Pseudovibrio sp. M1P-2-3: one gene and its partners. The protein of the gene in region 1 interacts with the protein of each later gene in a pairwise test. Links are inferred from orthologs where the notes say so. Each region holds a gene or a part of one and is shown in the gene's direction. Other genes may lie near its edges.

The links.
Region 2: the proteins of rho (region 1) and hfq interact in binary tests that used the Escherichia coli proteins (3 or more experiments, as listed by UniProt). The link is inferred for Pseudovibrio sp. M1P-2-3 from one-to-one orthologs.
Region 3: the proteins of rho (region 1) and nusG interact in binary tests that used the Escherichia coli proteins (3 or more experiments, as listed by UniProt). The link is inferred for Pseudovibrio sp. M1P-2-3 from one-to-one orthologs.

Annotation. Positions count from the first base shown.
Region 1 is NZ_JARRCW010000001.1:4,514,591-4,520,227, reverse strand. What follows is about bases 1,332-4,175. They hold rho (transcription termination factor Rho), read left to right. Parts: upstream 1,332-2,042; coding sequence 2,043-3,308; downstream 3,309-4,175. Other genes in these bases: P6574_RS19935 (GNAT family N-acetyltransferase), read left to right, coding at 3,383-3,961; hemJ (protoporphyrinogen oxidase HemJ), read left to right, coding at 1,371-1,799; hemE (uroporphyrinogen decarboxylase), read left to right, coding at 1,332-1,349. Also shown: more of hemE, read left to right, coding at 321-1,331; P6574_RS19925 (thioredoxin domain-containing protein), read right to left, coding at 5,094-5,637. UniProt on the Escherichia coli protein: Facilitates transcription termination by a mechanism that involves Rho binding to the nascent RNA, activation of Rho's RNA-dependent ATPase activity, and release of the mRNA from the DNA template.
Region 2 is NZ_JARRCW010000001.1:2,643,978-2,649,762, reverse strand. What follows is about bases 1,921-4,912. They hold hfq (RNA chaperone Hfq), read left to right. Parts: upstream 1,921-3,283; coding sequence 3,284-3,541; downstream 3,542-4,912. Other genes in these bases: hflX (GTPase HflX), read left to right, coding at 3,542-4,912; P6574_RS11475 (D-amino-acid transaminase), read left to right, coding at 2,275-3,147; trkA (Trk system potassium transporter TrkA), read left to right, coding at 1,921-2,238. In the rest of the region: nitrogen assimilation response regulator NtrX, read left to right, coding at 1-673; more of trkA, read left to right, coding at 862-1,920; more of hflX, read left to right, coding at 4,913-4,999; mazG (nucleoside triphosphate pyrophosphohydrolase), read right to left, coding at 4,992-5,785. UniProt on the Escherichia coli protein: RNA chaperone that binds small regulatory RNA (sRNAs) and mRNAs to facilitate mRNA translational regulation in response to envelope stress, environmental stress and changes in metabolite concentrations.
Region 3 is NZ_JARRCW010000001.1:1,232,299-1,237,971, forward strand. The notes cover bases 1,789-4,668. They hold nusG (transcription termination/antitermination protein NusG), read left to right. Parts: upstream 1,789-2,901; coding sequence 2,902-3,435; downstream 3,436-4,668. Other genes in these bases: tuf (elongation factor Tu), read left to right, coding at 1,789-2,388; secE (preprotein translocase subunit SecE), read left to right, coding at 2,672-2,863; rplK (50S ribosomal protein L11), read left to right, coding at 3,559-3,987; rplA (50S ribosomal protein L1), read left to right, coding at 3,993-4,668. In the rest of the region: P6574_RS05520 (TrmH family RNA methyltransferase), read right to left, coding at 1-564; more of tuf, read left to right, coding at 1,213-1,788; more of rplA, read left to right, coding at 4,669-4,688; rplJ (50S ribosomal protein L10), read left to right, coding at 4,998-5,516; rplL (50S ribosomal protein L7/L12), read left to right, coding at 5,577-5,673. UniProt on the Escherichia coli protein: Part of the processive rRNA transcription and antitermination complex (rrnTAC). The complex forms an RNA-chaperone ring around the RNA exit tunnel of RNA polymerase (RNAP).

The DNA of each region.
Region 1 (5,637 bases):
AGAAAACGGAATCCGAAACAATCTGCATTCTTTGGATTACACATATTTTTGTGAGTCTTTTCACAAATTAAATTGCAGAAAATCCAACAGATAATTTGTGATATATTATAGCTATATATATGTTTTAATTAGTTTTTTTAAGAGTTATCGACTCCTGTTAGAGACTCTATGCCAATAATAAAGTCCCAGTTTTTAAAATCTCACTAGTGGTTAGTGCATTGTGGAGTTTATTTGATCCATGTAATCCACTGCCTAATAGAAACAAAAACCAATATATAAGAATCTTTATATTAGAGTGATCGTGGAAAAGAGGTTCAGCAATGCAAGCTCATGAACGTAGTGTCATGCGGGTACTAAATGGCGAGAAGCTTGAGCGCCCTCCAATTTGGATGATGCGTCAGGCAGGAAGATATTTACCCGAGTACCGAGCTGAACGCGCAAAGGCTCCAAACTTTCTCGATTTCTGTTACAATCCAGATCTCACCACAGAAGTCACTCTTCAGCCGATCCGCCGTTATGGCTTTGATGCAGCCATTCTCTTTTCTGATATCTTCGTTGTCCCCGATGCACTTGGGTATCCTGTATGGTTTGAAGAGGGCAGAGGGCCTGTATTGGAACCACTCAGCTCTGAGCTCGTTGCAAAACTTGATCAGGCAAGGACAATGGTGCATTTGGCACCTGTTATCGAAACAGTGGAACGCCTGCGTGCACAGTTGCCTAATGAAACCACCCTTCTAGGCTTCTGCGGAGCTCCATGGACGGTTGCCTGCTATTCTGTAGCCGGACACACCACTCAAGATCAAACAGCGGCTAGAATCGGCTCCTATCAAGATCCTGAGCTTCTTGCAGCTTTCATCGACAACCTTGTCGAAGCTTCAATCACTTATTTGATCGCTCAATTGAAAGGCGGAGCCGACGCTCTCCAGATATTTGACACTTGGGCAGGTGTTCTCGATGACACCGGTTTCAAGCGCTGGTGCATTGAACCCACAAAAAAGATCGTAGAGGGCGTTAAAGCGGTCTACCCTGATGCCAAGATCATCGGCTTCCCAAAAGCCTCTGCAGCACGCTTAGAAAGCTATGTTCGGGAAACTAAAGTAGATGCAATTGGTCTGGATTGGACAGTACCCGCTGAAGTTGCCCAGAAAATCCAGAAGCTGGTTCCAGTTCAGGGTAATCTGGACCCAATGAGGCTTGTTGCCGGCGGTAAAGCTCTTGATGAGGGTATTGATTACACAATCGAGACACTGAAGTCCGGGCCACATATCTTTAACTTGGGTCACGGCGTCACACCGCAGACATCTCCGGATCATGTTATGCAGATGGTTAAGCGCGTTAAGGGGCTTTAACAGCAAAGGTAGGGGCAGAAAATGTGGGATGCATATAGCTGGGCAAAGTCCCTGCATATAATTTCAGTAATATCCTGGATGGCTGGAATCTTCTATCTACCCCGGCTTTTCGTATATCATTCCGGAGCCGAAACAGGCTCCCAGATGAGTGAAACCTTCAAGGTTATGGAGCGCCGCCTTCTGAAAGCGATTATGAATCCGGCGATGATGGCCAGCTGGATCTTCGGCTTGTGGACTGTGTATATCCTTGATGCCTATCATGACCTCTGGTTTATACTAAAGGTCTCTCTTGTTATCTGTATGACTGCCTATCACATGGTTTTAAGTGGACATGTGAAACGGTTTGCTGTTGATCAGAATAAAAAGAGTGAGAGATACTTCCGGATTATCAATGAAATTCCTACTCTTTTAATGATTGCCATTGTCTTTATTGTAATCTTCAAGCCCTAATTCTTGTGGCAGAGCTATAAAAATTGAGAAATCTGAGATTTCAGTGTGTTTTGCTACTTGCTGAACTCATCAGATTTCGTTATGTTTATGGCAATCCCACTTCAGCTGGATATATGTGAGCTTATATAACGAAGTCGTAAACGTAGAAGCCTGTCTGAAGTCCTTAATCCCTCCTCCAATTTAATCGATAGTTCTAGCATACAAAATTCAGCATAGAACCAGTAGAAAAGACGACCCCTATTCATGCGGGAAATGAAACTTAAAGACCTTAAATTAAAAACTCCTACAGAACTCCTCACTGTTGCAGAGGAGCATGATGTAGAAAACGCAAGCACAATGCGCAAACAAGAGTTGATGTTTGCAATTTTGAAAAGGCTTGCTGAACAAGATATTGAAATTATCGGTGAAGGCGTTGTTGAAGTCCTTCAAGATGGTTTTGGCTTCTTGCGCTCTCCAGATGCGAACTACCTGCCTGGGCCAGATGATATTTATGTCTCGCCATCGCAGATCCGCCGTTTCTCTTTGAGAACAGGCGACACTGTTGAAGGGCAGATTAGAAGTCCAAAAGAAGGGGAGCGTTACTTCGCACTTCTCAAGGTTAACAAGATTAACTTTGAAGATCCCGAAAAAGCCCGTCACAAAGTTCACTTCGATAACTTGACGCCGCTCTATCCAGATGAACGTTTTAACCTGGAAGTTGAAAGTCCTGCCTCCAAGGACCTATCTCCAAGAATTATCGATCTGGTTGCACCGTTGGGTAAAGGTCAGCGCGCTCTGATTACAGCGCCTCCAAGAACCGGTAAGACTGTTTTCCTTCAAAATATTGCCAAATCCATTACAACCAACCACCCGGAATGCTATCTCATCGTTCTCTTGATCGATGAACGTCCTGAAGAAGTGACGGACATGCAGCGCACGGTGAATGGTGAAGTTGTTTCTTCTACATTTGACGAACCTGCATCACGCCACGTTCAAGTTGCAGAAATGGTCATTGAAAAAGCCAAGAGGCTGGTTGAGCATGGACGCGATGTTGTAATCCTTCTGGATTCCATTACCCGTCTGGGCCGCGCGTATAACACCGTTGTGCCGTCCTCCGGTAAGGTGCTGACAGGTGGTGTGGATGCGAACGCGCTGCAACGTCCTAAACGCTTCTTTGGTGCTGCTCGTAACATTGAAGAGGGTGGCTCTTTAACAATCATCGCAACGGCTCTTATTGATACAGGTAGCCGTATGGATGAGGTTATCTTTGAAGAGTTCAAGGGAACCGGTAACTCTGAAATCATCCTTGACCGTAAGATCTCCGACAAGCGTATCTTCCCAGCTGTTGATATTCAACGCTCCGGTACACGTAAGGAAGAGTTGCTGGTATCCAAGGATAAGCTCAAGAAAACCTTTGTGCTGCGCCGTATTCTCAACCCAATGGGAACTGTCGATGCCGCCGAGTTCCTGCTGGATAAACTCCGGCAGACAAAATCCAATGAAGACTTCTTCGATTCAATGAATACCTAATTGAAGAATTAAAATTGTTGTATTGTCCACCGCACTCCAACTAACTGGAGTGCGGTTTTTATTTGGAATTTCCTATGAAGATACTTGATACACCTACGATAGAAACCGAACGCCTCATTCTTCGTAAATGGGAGAAGCGGGATCTGGAGGGGCTGATTGAACTTTGCTCTGACACGAAGGTTATGGAGTTTTTTCCATCAACCCTGTCTGAGCAAGAGGCAGCGGCCTTTCTTGAACGGTGCCTTGTGAGGCAAGAGGAATTTGGCTCTTGTTTTCCGGTGGTAGAAGATAAAACTTCCGGGGAGTTTCTTGGGTTTACCGGCCTTACTATACCTGCATATCAAGATAAGCTTGAGTTTGGACCTTGTGTGGAAATCGGTTGGCGCTTGTTACCAGGTTGCTGGGGCAGGGGCGTTGCATTGGAAGCGGCAACTGCATGGCTGGACTATGGTTTCAAGCAATGTGGCTTGCATGAAATAATTGCGTTTACGACAAAAGAAAATGTTAAGTCCAGACGAGTTATGGAAAAACTGCGCATGACATACAACAGTGCGGATGATTTTAATCACCCGAGCCTGTCTCCAGATCATCCGCTCGCCATGCATGTTCTTTACCGGATGAGAGCCAGTGACTGGTCTGCCATGAAGGCCTAGAGTACATTGCATTCACGCGTTGTACTCTAAAGCAATGAGGCGCAACGCTGAATCGATTGGGGATTCCCAATCAGGTTGATTTGTGATTCACTCCTTTTAGGGAGGAGATCACATGGGCCGGCCACTTTCACTTGATTTACGCCTTCGCTTTAAAAGGCTCATTTTATCCGGGATGAGCGGGCGTGAAGCAGCACGCCGCCTGCTGATCTCTCCAGCATCAGGATCTCGCTTGGCCCGTAAAGTTCGGGAGGGGCAGAGTTTAATCCCGGTCAGGACAGGGCGCCCAAAGGGAGGCGGAAAATTGGAGCCCTACCTCTCCTTCTTGCGCGAGCTGGTCAATCAAGACGGAGATATCACGTTGATGGAGTTATGTGATGCACTTTTCATGGCTGAGGGAGTGAGGGTTCACCATACTTCCGTCTCCAAGGCTTTGCGCCGTCTTGGCTACACCTATAAAAAAAATCGTTGGTGGCAACCGAGCGTGGCAAACTCCATGTACAAAATGCCAGAGATGAATGGCGCCACACCCGTCAGCCTATAATGCGTGATCTGCCTGAGAGACTGGTGTTTCTCGATGAAACCAGTGTTAAAACGAATTTAACCCGGCTGCGAGGCCGAGCCTTTAAAGGGGAACGAGCCCTTGACACAGCGCCGTTTGGACGCTGGCAGAACCAGACCTTTATCGCCGGTTTGACCCACGAGGGACTCATTGCGCCCTGGGTTCTGGACGGGGCCATGAATGGCAAGGCATTCACCACTTATATCACGACACAACTGGCTCCATGCTTGCACCCTAAAACGGTGGTCATTCTGGATAACCTGTCCACACACAAAGTTCCAGAAGCCGCAAGGGCCCTCAGACAAAGCGGGTGTTGGTTCCTTTTTCTGCCGCCCTATTCTCCTGATCTCAATCCTATCGAAATGGCGTTTTCCAAGCTCAAAGCACACCTACGCAGAATGAAAGCCAGAACCTTTGAGACCTTGATAAAGGCTCTGGGTGACATATGCGATCTGTTCACACCCCAAGAGTGTTGGAATTACTTCAAGGCAGCTGGATATGTTTCAGTATAAAGGCTCAAGACTATAGCTTATATATTTAGAGCAAATTCTACATTTGTGATTACACGTTGTTCTAGATCTTAAAGTGCAAGTCCTGAAGTCGAGTGATTGGCTGGGAACAGCCACGCTCTGAGCAAAGGTAGAGAGCTTCTTTTTCTTGCAATTCCTCATCCATGGGCAGGTAAGTAGTATTGCCTATATCAAGAAGAATTACGGGGTCGGCCTTTGAGAGGATCTCTTTCTTCAGAGCGCTATTCTCCTTGGGCATCAGGGCTCTTATAAAGCGCGACCTTGTATCCAGTGCGTTTAGCATGGCAGCTGTACCGTAGACATTCTTTACAATCTGTTTTGAAAAACTCTGGAATATCTTGTCTGCAATGGATTTACTGTGATCATCTCCTGTCAGAATCCAGTGTTCGGTGAAGGCAAGCGCTGCACTGCTGTTATAGTTTGGAACGGCTTCATCAAGGCAATGAAGTGGGCGTACTATGAGATTATCCGCATTGTGAGAGCTAAGATAAAATCCACCTGTCTCCGATTGGAATTCAGCAGTTAGCCTGTCCAGAAAACCTGATGCGTCCTTATAGAAGTTGCTCTTTGCCAGTTGGTTTTTTTCA
Region 2 (5,785 bases), 1.9 Mb from region 1 along the record:
CGGTACTCTTTATTTAGATGAAATTGCCGATATGCCTCGAGAAACCCAGAATAAGATTTTGCGAGTTCTGACCGAGCAGAGATTTAACCGTGTGGGCGGAGCAAACACTGTTGAAGTGGATGTTAGAGTTTTATCCTCAAGCAGCTGCAACATGGAAGAAGAAGTCAATAACGGGAATTTCCGCGAAGATCTATATCACCGTTTAAGTGTTGTTCCGCTGCGTGTTCCCGCTCTCTCTGAACGACGTGAAGATATTCCGCAGCTCATACATTTCTTTATGCAGCAGATTTCTGCGGCTTCAGGCTTACCAATGCGCCGGATTGGTGAAGATGCAATGGCTGTTCTGCAAACCCATGATTGGCCTGGAAATATCCGTCAGCTTAGAAATAATGTAGAGCGCCTACTAATTTTAACTAGAGCAGATCAAGAGGCAGTAATTTCTGCCGACCTATTGCCTTCTGAGGTTGCATCCACACTACCGACTATGCCGGGAGATACTGGAGCGGATGAGCTTATGTCGTTGCCACTACGAGATGCGCGGGAGCAGTTTGAGCGTGCCTATCTTCAAGCTCAGGTGAAACGTTTTGGTGGTAACATCTCCCGTACCGCCGAATATATCGGAATGGAAAGATCGGCATTACACCGGAAGCTCAAGTCCCTTGGTCTGTCGTAGGTTGTTTTCTTTGTGATAAAAGGATTTTTATCCATATATGTAGGTATCTGGCCCCGTATTGTATTTGATCGATATAAGCTGTAGTGATTCTGTGCTTTAAAATGGATAATTAAGTCCTTGTACTGTGTTCACTATGGCCTTGACGCTCGCTGTGCGCTTGAGCTGTAATTTGCCTTTAAGGAACAAAAATGAAAGTTGTGATTTGTGGGGCAGGGCAAGTTGGCTATGGCATTGCCGAAAAACTTGCATTGGAGCAAAATGATGTATCTGTTATTGACTCCTCACCACAGCTCGTAAATGTCATTCGTGATACACTGGATGTCCGTGGATTTGTCGGGCATGGTGCGCACCCTGACGTGCTGGCTCAAGCTGGCGCGGATCAGGCGGATATGATCATTGCTGTCACTCTTTATGATGAAGTTAATATGGTGGCCTGTCAGGTTGCCCATTCACTCTTCAATGTTCCAACTAAAGTTGCGCGGGTAAGAGCTCAAAGTTACCTCATCTCGGATAATCGTAATTTGTTCTCTCGGGATAACATGCCTATTGATGTTATTATTTCTCCTGAGATTGAGGTAGGGGACATGGTGTTACGGCGTCTTTTGCTGCCTGGAGCCATGGAAACAGTCCGTTTTGGAGACGATAATATTATTGTTGTTGGCATCGACTGTAGAGCAGATTGTCCCGTTCTCAACACCCCCTTGCGTCAGTTAACGGGTCTGTTTCCTGATTTGAACTCGGTAGTGGTTGGAATTGCCCGTCAGGGAAAAATATTTGTTCCTCGAAGCGGTGATATGATTCGAGAAGGAGACTTGGCCTACGTCTGCTGCAAGAAGGATCAAGTTCGCAGAACGCTGAGTATTTTTGGGCATGAAGAGCCTGAAGCCAAGCGGGTACTTATTGCTGGTGGAGGGAATATCGGCTCGTATGTTGCTCGGCATCTGGAAAGTCGGCAAATCAGGACCAAGGTCAAGATTATTGAACAATCCAGAGAAAGGGCTGTTCGCATTGCTGATGAAATGAGGCGCACCGTTGTATTGCATGGCAGTGCTCTTGATCAGGTTGTATTACAAGAGGCGGATGTTCAAGATTGTGATATCGCAGTCGCGCTTACAAATGTTGATGAAGTCAACGTCCTATCCTGTGTGATGGCAAAGAAAATGGGATGCGAAAGGAATTTGGCTTTGCTGAACAACTCCAGCTACCCTGCATTTGCAAATGCTTTGGGGATTGATACATTTGTGAACCCTCGTCAAGTCACAATTTCCAAAATACTGCAACATGTGAGGCGTGGACGTATTCGTTCCGTTCATGCACTTCAAAACGGTGCGGCGGAGGTGATTGAAGCCGAAGCCTTGGAGACCTCCCCTCTAGTTGGTCGGCCTTTACGTGAAATTGACCTATCTGAAGGCATTAGAATTGGGGCAATTTATCGGAGGGGCGAGGTGATCAGTCCGACTGGCGATGATCGTGTAATGGCCAATGACCGAGTGGTAATTTTTGCAGTAGCAGATAAAGTTCGCCAAGTTGAGCAAATGTTCCGCGTATCACTGGAGTTCTTCTAGTATTTTCTATGACAATCAAGCACTCAGGAGAAGTGTATGTCTCGTGTTGCCTATGTTAATGGACGCTATCTTCCCCACGCGACTGCAGCCGTGCATATTGAAGATCGCGGCTACCAGTTTGCCGACGGTGTCTATGAAGTCTGTGAGGTTTTGCAGGGCCACTTGGTAGATCTGACGGCACACCTAAACCGACTTGACCGCTCTTTGCGTGAGTTGAACATTCAGTTCTCAATGAGTCGCAATGCCTTGAAGAGGATCTTGGAGGAGGTTCTACGGAAAAATCTGGTTAAAAATGGTATAATTTACCTTCAAGTCACCAGAGGCGTATCTTCAAGGAACCATTTTTTTCCAAGTTCCGAAGTTAAGCCCTCTCTCGTTGTAACAGCGCGTTCTGTTCCTCAGTTGAAGAAGTTAAAAGCTCAGCAAAATGGTATCGCCGTCATAACGACACCGGAGAATCGTTGGGAGAGGGTAGATATTAAGACAATTGGGTTACTCCCCAACGTTTTAGCTAAGCAAAAAGCAAGGGATGCAGGGGCCGGCGAAGCATGGTTTGTGGATAAAGAGGGCTTTATTACAGAGGGCAGTTCAACGAACGCTTGGATAGTAACTAAAGACAACGTGTTGTTAACTCGGCCCGATGATCATGGAATTCTGAAAGGAGTCACAAGGAGTGGTGTTGTGAAACTCGCGGAAATGCTGGGGTTTCAGCTAGAGGAAAGACCGTTCACAGTTTATGAAGCCCAAAATGCTACGGAGGCATTTGTTACTTCTGCTTCCGGGCCGATTGTACCAGTAGTGAAAGTAGATGGAACTTTAGTTGGAGATGGTTCCGTCGGGTTAATTACGCATGAATTAATAAAAACATTTCACGAAAGGTCTGAGTTGACTAAACTAGCAGTTGCCTAAACAATGTATATTCGGTTCGGGCCTTTGTAGGGGCAACAATCTGTGTTTGTTGAAATCGGGCAGGATCGCATCAGATAGGAACATTAAACTGGGCGGATGCCGCGGCCGCGTCCGCTAAAATAGGAAAAAAAGAGTTATGGCTGACCGCGCTCAAAATCTTCAAGATACTTTCTTAAATCATGTTCGGAAGCAAAAAACGCCTCTGACAATTTTCTTAATTAATGGGGTGAAGCTACAGGGCGTCGTCACTTGGTTTGATAATTTCTGTGTACTGTTGCGTCGTGATGGGCATTCACAGCTCGTTTATAAGCACGCAATCTCTACAATTATGCCAAATAGTCCTGTACAATTGTTTGAACCATCAGATGATGAAGGCGAAAAGACAGGAAGCTGATTGAAGCTACAAGATAAGAAGGAAGCCGGTCTCAAACGTCTCGAAAGAGATGCAAATATTGAGGCTGGCGAAGTCGAGGTTACGCGGGGAACCCGTTCTCTCGTTCTAGTCCCAATAATAAACAGCCGTGTACTTGCTCAACCAAAAAGCGGCGCAGAAAGACCCTTTGGTAACCAACGTAGTCCAGAAGCTCGTTTGGAAGAGGCTGTAGGGTTGGCCGCCGCCATTGAGCTTAGCGTAATCGAAACTGGTATTATCCGTCTTTCGAATGTAAAACCCGGAACTCTTATCGGGGCGGGTAAGCTTGAGGAAATTAAAAGTCAAATTCTCCTCAATGAGATTGAGTTGGTTGTCGTTGATCATCCCCTTTCCCCCATTCAGCAGAGAAATCTTGAAAAAGAATGGAATACAAAGGTAATCGATCGCACTGGCTTGATACTGGAAATTTTTGGTGAGCGAGCTCAGACAAAAGAAGGTCGCTTGCAGGTGGAACTTGCCCACCTGACTTGGCAGAAAAGTCGCTTGGTGCGATCATGGACACATCTTGAACGACAAAGGGGTGGCCTTGGCTTTATTGGGGGCCCCGGGGAAACTCAGATCGAAGCTGATAGACGCATTATTCAAGAGCGTATTTCCAGACTTGAACGGGAACTGAGAAAAGTCGAGAGAACACGCGCGCTCCATCGTAAACAACGTAAAAAAGTTCCCCATCCTGTTGTTGCATTTGTCGGATATACAAACGCTGGCAAGTCAACGCTCTTTAATAAGATGACAAAGTCAGAAGTGTTCGCAAAAGATCTGTTATTTGCAACACTTGATCCAACTTTGCGCAGACTAAAGTTACCTCATGGCAGCGAGGTCATTCTTTCCGATACTGTAGGGTTTATATCCGAGTTACCGCATAATCTTGTCGCGGCGTTTCGTGCAACGCTTGAGGAAGTTATAGAAGCGGACATTATACTTCATGTCAGAGATATCGCCCATGAAGATACGCGGGCTCAAGCTGAGGATGTAAATGAAACCTTGGAGCTTCTGGGGCTTAAAGTTTCTGAGAACGACCGCGTTATTGAAGTCTGGAATAAAATAGATCTGCTCGAAGAAGGTTACAGAGATCGACTTCTTGCGGAAACTAAAGAGGAAAGTGGCCCGGTGGCTCTATCAGCCTTAACGGGTGAGGGGATGGGAGCTCTCCTTATGCGTATTGAACACCAGTTGGCTGAGAAACGAGATACAGTTGAGATTATCCTACCTGCAAGTGAGGGCGCCGGACTTGCGTGGCTCTATCAGCACTGTGAAGTTTTGAAGCGTGCTGATGAGGAAGATGGAATGCACCTACATGTGAGAGTACCCGCAGCCCATCAGGAGCGGGTAAGAAATAAGTTCTCACATCACTTTGTTCAAAGTGATGCTTTGAAGTCTGCCAAAGAAGATGGGAATGGAAATTTCTCTCCTATTTAGAGGCGTGCTTTGCCTGTACCCAAAAGGCTTCCATTTCATCCAAGGTGAGGTCGTCCAATGGGCGGCCTTCTTTGTGTGCGCCTTTTTCTATGCACTGGAAACGGTATCTAAACTTCCTGTTTGAACGTTTCAAAGCTTGTTCAGGAGATACTCCCAAGTGGCGCGCCAGATTGGTTACCGCAAATAAGACATCACCGAGTTCGTCTTCAACCCGATCCAGATCGATTTCATCGGAGAATACCTCCTCTGACAGCTCCCTAACTTCTTCATGGACTTTATCCAGTACCGGAGCAGTTGCCCCCCAATCAAAACCCACCAGAGCAGCTCTTTGTTGCAGTTTTTCTGCTTCTACTAAAGCCGGAAAGAGTGAGGGGATGCTATCCAGATGATAGGAGGAGGCTTCTACTGCTCCTTGCGCCATCCGGCGGGTGTTGCGCTCTTCTCGCTCTTTTTGCTTGATTTGATCCCACACACCTTTAGCCATACCAGTGTTTCGCGCTTTTTCATCCCCGTAGACATGGGGGTGGCGACGGATCATTTTGTGACATATGGCCTCCACCACATCGCCAAAATTGAAGTGGCTCACCTCTTCAGCCATTCTAGCATGGTATACAACTTGCAAAAGAAGGTCACCCAACTCTTCCTTTAAATCTTCCATATCACCTTTTTCGATAGCATCAGCGACTTCGTAAGCTTCTTCAATTGTATATGGAGCAATGGATTTAAAGTTCTGTTCAAGGTCCCATGGGCACCCGCTTACTGGCGTGCGGAGGTCCTTCATGATTT
Region 3 (5,673 bases), 3.3 Mb from region 1 along the record:
CGCCAAGTTTGTAACGCGAACATGATTGATCATATCCAGTGCGCCGCTGGCTGTTTTTGCAAGAACGGGACCCTCTTCTGGGGCGTGCCTGCGCGTCGTTACGACCGCATCTGCGGAGAGCGCGACAGCAGAGCGTAAAATGGCACCCACATTATGAGGGTCTGTAACTTGATCAAGCGCCAAAACCAGACGGCCTGAACCCAACTCTTCTGCGCCCAGATCCGGCAGAGGGTCCACAAGTAAGACAGCTCCCTGATGAACTGCATCTTTTGGTACCAGCTTATCAATTTGTCTGGGAGGCAGAGTCTCAACGGGTACATCAATCTTGATGTTGCGCTCTTGAAGTCTTTGCAGTGCATTTGGGCTTGCAAAGAGCTTGTGCCTCTTTCGTTGTGGGTTGTTGAAGGCAGCTTCAATTGTATGAAGGCCATAAATATGAAATGGTCCCTCTTCCTTGTCCTTACTTATGTAGCGCTTTGTATTAGTCGCATGGCGGGCGTTGTTACCGCTCCGGCGTGGTTCTTTTTGTCCTTTTGGACCTTGTGTCTTTTTTTGATAGCTCATGATGCAGGCAATATCATATGTGTTCACGTTCGCAAGGAAGTTGATCGTACTCTATCTATTAATCCGCGGATCATGAGATAATGGTTACTGATAATCCGTATAGTGCGGGGCAGGGGGGAATATTTTGGCGCTGACGTTGGATAACCCCTACAAAATTCATGGTTTTTCACAGGTAGGAGCGAGAAAAACATAATGATTGTTGATTTTGCACATTGTTTTTAAAAAAGTGCGTTGACAGTTGCGTCTAGGAGCGGCATAAACCGCGCCACAGGAACGAGGCAACGACCTTCGGGTTGGCGCTTAATTTCTGAAATGCAGTAAATCACAGAGTGATTTATGAAGAGTTGGTGCACGGAGGAGTGCCCGAGTGGCTAAAGGGGGCGGACTGTAAATCCGCTGGCTATGCCTACGTTGGTTCGAATCCAACCTCCTCCACCACTAACATTATGGTGTGCGGGTGTAGCTCAATGGTAGAGCAGCAGCCTTCCAAGCTGAATACGAGGGTTCGATTCCCTTCACCCGCTCCATTAACTTCTTTTGTGTTTCAGATCTTTCCTAAACAGATTACGGATTGAAAAATCTCTTTGGTAGAGGCTTCTTTCTCGTAACCTTATTAGTAAATGCTTATTTATATAGAGAGCTACGCCCATGGCGAAGGAAAAATTTGAGCGTACTAAGCCGCACGTCAATATTGGTACTATTGGTCACGTTGATCATGGTAAGACAACTTTGACTGCAGCAATCACTAAATCTTTCGGTGATTTTAAGGCTTACGACGAAATCGATGGCGCTCCTGAAGAGCGTGCTCGCGGTATCACCATTTCAACAGCACACGTTGAATATGAAACCGAAGCTCGTCACTACGCACACGTTGACTGTCCAGGCCACGCCGATTATGTGAAAAACATGATCACTGGTGCGGCTCAGATGGATGGCGCGATCCTCGTTGTTAACGCTGCAGATGGCCCAATGCCTCAGACACGTGAGCACATTCTACTCGCACGTCAGGTTGGTGTTCCTGCTCTGGTTGTCTTCATGAACAAAGTTGACCAGGTTGATGATGAAGAGCTTCTTGAACTCGTAGAAATGGAAGTTCGTGAACTTCTGTCTTCCTACGAATTCCCAGGCGATGATATTCCTATCATTGCAGGTTCAGCTCTTGCTGCTCTTGAAGACCGCGATGACGCGATCGGCAAAGACAAGATCGTTGAGCTGATGGCTGCTGTTGATGATTACATTCCTACTCCGGAACGTCCTCGCGACCTGCCATTCCTGATGCCAATCGAAGATGTGTTCTCTATCTCTGGCCGTGGTACTGTTGTAACCGGTCGTGTAGAGCGCGGTATCATCAACGTTGGTGAAGAAGTCGAAATCGTTGGTATCAAAGATACGACTAAGACCACTGTTACTGGTGTTGAAATGTTCCGCAAGCTGCTTGATCGCGGTGAAGCAGGCGACAACATCGGCGCACTTATTCGCGGCGTAGCTCGTGAAGAAGTTGAGCGTGGTCAGGTTCTTTGTAAGCCGGGTTCCGTTACTCCGCACACAAAGTTCAAGGCAGAGGCATACATCCTCACCAAGGAAGAGGGTGGTCGTCATACACCATTCTTCACCAACTACCGTCCACAGTTCTACTTCCGTACAACTGATGTGACTGGTGTTGTTTCTCTGCCAGAAGGCACGGAAATGGTAATGCCTGGCGATAACATCTCAGTTTCAGTTGAACTGATCGTGCCTATCGCTATGGAAGACGGTCTGCGCTTCGCTATTCGCGAAGGTGGTCGTACCGTTGGTGCCGGCGTTGTAGCTGAAATCATCGAGTAGTGATATAATAAAGTTTGCAGGGTGTGTTGAATTTAATTGGCGCACTCTGGATGTCAGCATCGGTACTTGTCTTTGTAGGCGCTGAAAGTTCGGTGTAAATATAGGGGTATAGCTCAGTTGGTAGAGCGACGGTCTCCAAAACCGTAGGTCGCGGGTTCGAACCCTGCTGCCCCTGCCATTTTAGGCTTGATTTGATGGCTGATGTATCATAGATAGAGTTTTTCGAGCGAGGGTGCGTGAAATGTTTCACGCGCCTTAGTGTCGTGAGATGGGCCGGAGTCGGATGGCAAAAACCAATCCATTTACATTTATTCAACAGGTTCGCACGGAAACGTCTAAAGTTACGTGGCCAACCCGTCGTGAGACAATCGTAACTACGGTTATGGTGTTTATTATGGTGGCTCTTGCGGCTTTGTTTTTCCTTGCTGCTGATCAGTTGATGAGTATGGCGATTACCTGGGTGTTGGGCTTTTAGTCGCTAGCATTTGGCTGGAGTAGGAGCGGAAATTTAGTATGGCAAAACGTTGGTATATCGTTCACGCCTATTCAAACTTTGAGAAAAAAGTCTGCGAAGCCATTAAAGAAAAGGCTAGGCAGCAGGGGCTTGAGGATCTTTTTGAAGAGGTTCTGGTTCCAACTGAGAAGTTTGTTGAAGTTCGTCGTGGTCGCAAGGTGGATGCCGAGCGGAAATTCTTTCCAGGATATGTTCTTGTTAAGATGGAGATGACGAATGATGCCTATCATTTGATTAACGATACGCCTAAGGTCTCTGGATTCTTGGGAAATGATAAAAAGCCCATGCCTATTTCCGAGGCGGAAGCGCAGCGTATTCTTAATCAGGTGCAGGAAGGCGTTGAAGCTCCGAAGCCTTCAGTGAGTTTTGAGGTTGGTGAACAAGTTCGCGTTTCTGACGGTCCGTTTGCTTCTTTCTCAGGTCTTGTTGAAGAGGTCGATGAGGAAAGAGCGCGCCTGAAGGTTACAGTTTCTATTTTTGGCCGGGAAACACCGGTCGAGCTCGAATATGGGCAAGTCGACAAAGTTGGCTGATCCATTTAAAGGGGCGGCAGGTGATGTGCACTTCGCCGGTGTGTAAAACCAGACCGCCCGCCCTCTTGTATCCCTTCTGCTTCTATAGAAAGTGAAGGGAAATATTCCTTTTGGAGAGGATTTATGGCGAAGAAAATTGAAGGTTATCTAAAGCTTCAGGTGCCGGCCGGTTCAGCTACACCGTCCCCACCAATCGGTCCTGCGCTGGGTCAGCGCGGTCTGAACATCATGGAGTTCTGTAAGGCATTTAATGCTAAGACTCAGGATGTTGAGAAGGGTGCACCTTGCCCGACCACCATTACTTACTATTCTGACAAGTCTTTCACTTTTGAAATTAAGACTGCTCCTGCGTCTTTCTTCATTAAGAAAGCTGCTAAGATTAAGTCTGGCTCTCAAACTCCAGGCCGCGGTACTGTTGCTTCCATCACGAAGGCGCAGGTTCGCGAAATCGCGGAAGCAAAGCTGAAAGACCTTAATGCTAACGACGTCGAAGCTGCAATGCTGATGATCGAAGGTTCTGCCCGCTCAATGGGCGTGGAAGTTACGGAGTAAGATCAATGGCTAAAGTTGGTAAGCGTATTAAAGCTGCTCGTGAGGGTGTTGATCGCAATAAGCTTTACTCTCTGGATGAGGCAATCTCTCTCCTAAAGAATAATGGCGCGGTTAAGTTCGATCAAACTGTTGAGCTTGCTATTAATCTGGGTGTTGATCCTCGTCATGCAGACCAGATGGTTCGCGGAGCGTGCGTTCTTCCAAACGGCACAGGTAAAACAGTTCGCGTAGCTGTATTTGCTCGTGATGCAAAGGCTGATGAAGCAAAAGCAGCTGGCGCTGACATTGTTGGTGCAGAAGAACTTGTTAAAGAAGTGCAAGGCGGCGAGATTAACTTCGACACCGTAATTGCTACTCCTGACATGATGCCACTGGTTGGTCGTCTTGGTAAGGTTCTTGGTCCACGCGGTATGATGCCTAACCCAAAGGTTGGCACAGTTACTCCTGATGTGACTAAGGCTGTTAAAGACGCAAAAGGTGGTTCTGTTCAGTTCCGTGTGGAAAAAGCAGGTATCATTCATGCAGGCGTTGGTAAAGTTTCCTTCGAAGAAGGTAAGCTTGCTGAAAACGTTAAGTCCCTCGTGGACGCAGTGGTAAAGGCGAAGCCATCAGGCGCTAAGGGTTCTTACCTGAAGCGTATTTCAGTGTCCTCTACAATGGGACCTGGAATTAAAATTGATCTCGCTTCTGTTGCTGAGTGAATATAAAAGTTTGAAATTATTCCTCTCTTCGCGTAAGAGAGGAATTTGTGGCAAATCTTAATGATTTGCCAATTCCTTGTCCGAGACTGCAGGTGTCGTTTGCGACTTAAGCTTTTTAAGGCCTGCATAGATGGAGTAGAATCATTTGACTGAAATTTTTCAGTTCTTTGGTTCGAACCGTACTGCCTTGCTGCGCCAAACGGCTAGCGAGGGGACAGGAACCCTGAGCGTCGTTTGAAAACTATCAGTTTTCTTGCGGCAAAGGCAAACCGGCGATGAGTTTTACTTGTCGCCAAATGGAGAAGGCAAGTGGAAAGAGCGGATAAGCAAAAGTTCGTAGCGTCCTTCAACGAAGTGCTGTCTGGCGCTGGCGTTGCAGTCGTTGCGCACTATGCAGGTCTTTCAGTGTCCCAGATGACTCAGCTTCGTTCAGAGGCTCGTGCTGCTGGTGGTACTGTTAAAGTTGCAAAAAACCGCCTGGTAAAGCTTGCCCTTCAAGGCACAGATCTAGAGCACATCAGTGATCTTTTCTCAGGCCCAACTGTAATCGTCTACTCTGACGATCCGGTTGCTGCCCCGAAAGTTGCTGCAAACTTTGCTAAGGCTAACGAACAGTTCGTTATCCTCGGTGGTGCTCTTGGTCCGACCAATCTGGATGTTGCAGGTGTTAACTCACTGGCAACAATGCCGTCTCTGGACGAACTGCGTGGCAAGCTTGTTGCTATGCTGCAGACCCCAGCGACACGCATCGCCCGGATTGCAAGCGCGCCGGCCGAGCAGACAGCTCGCGTCATCAACGCGTATGCCGAGAAGGATCAAGCCGCGTAAGGCGGAACCACATTATTTTTGTCAAAACCCAAGCGGTTCGAACATTAAGGTACTAAGAAAATGGCTGATCTCGAAAAGATCGTAGAAGAACTCTCCACACTGACAGTTATGGAAGCTGCTGAGCTTTCCAAGCTGCTCGAAGACAAATGGGGCGTTT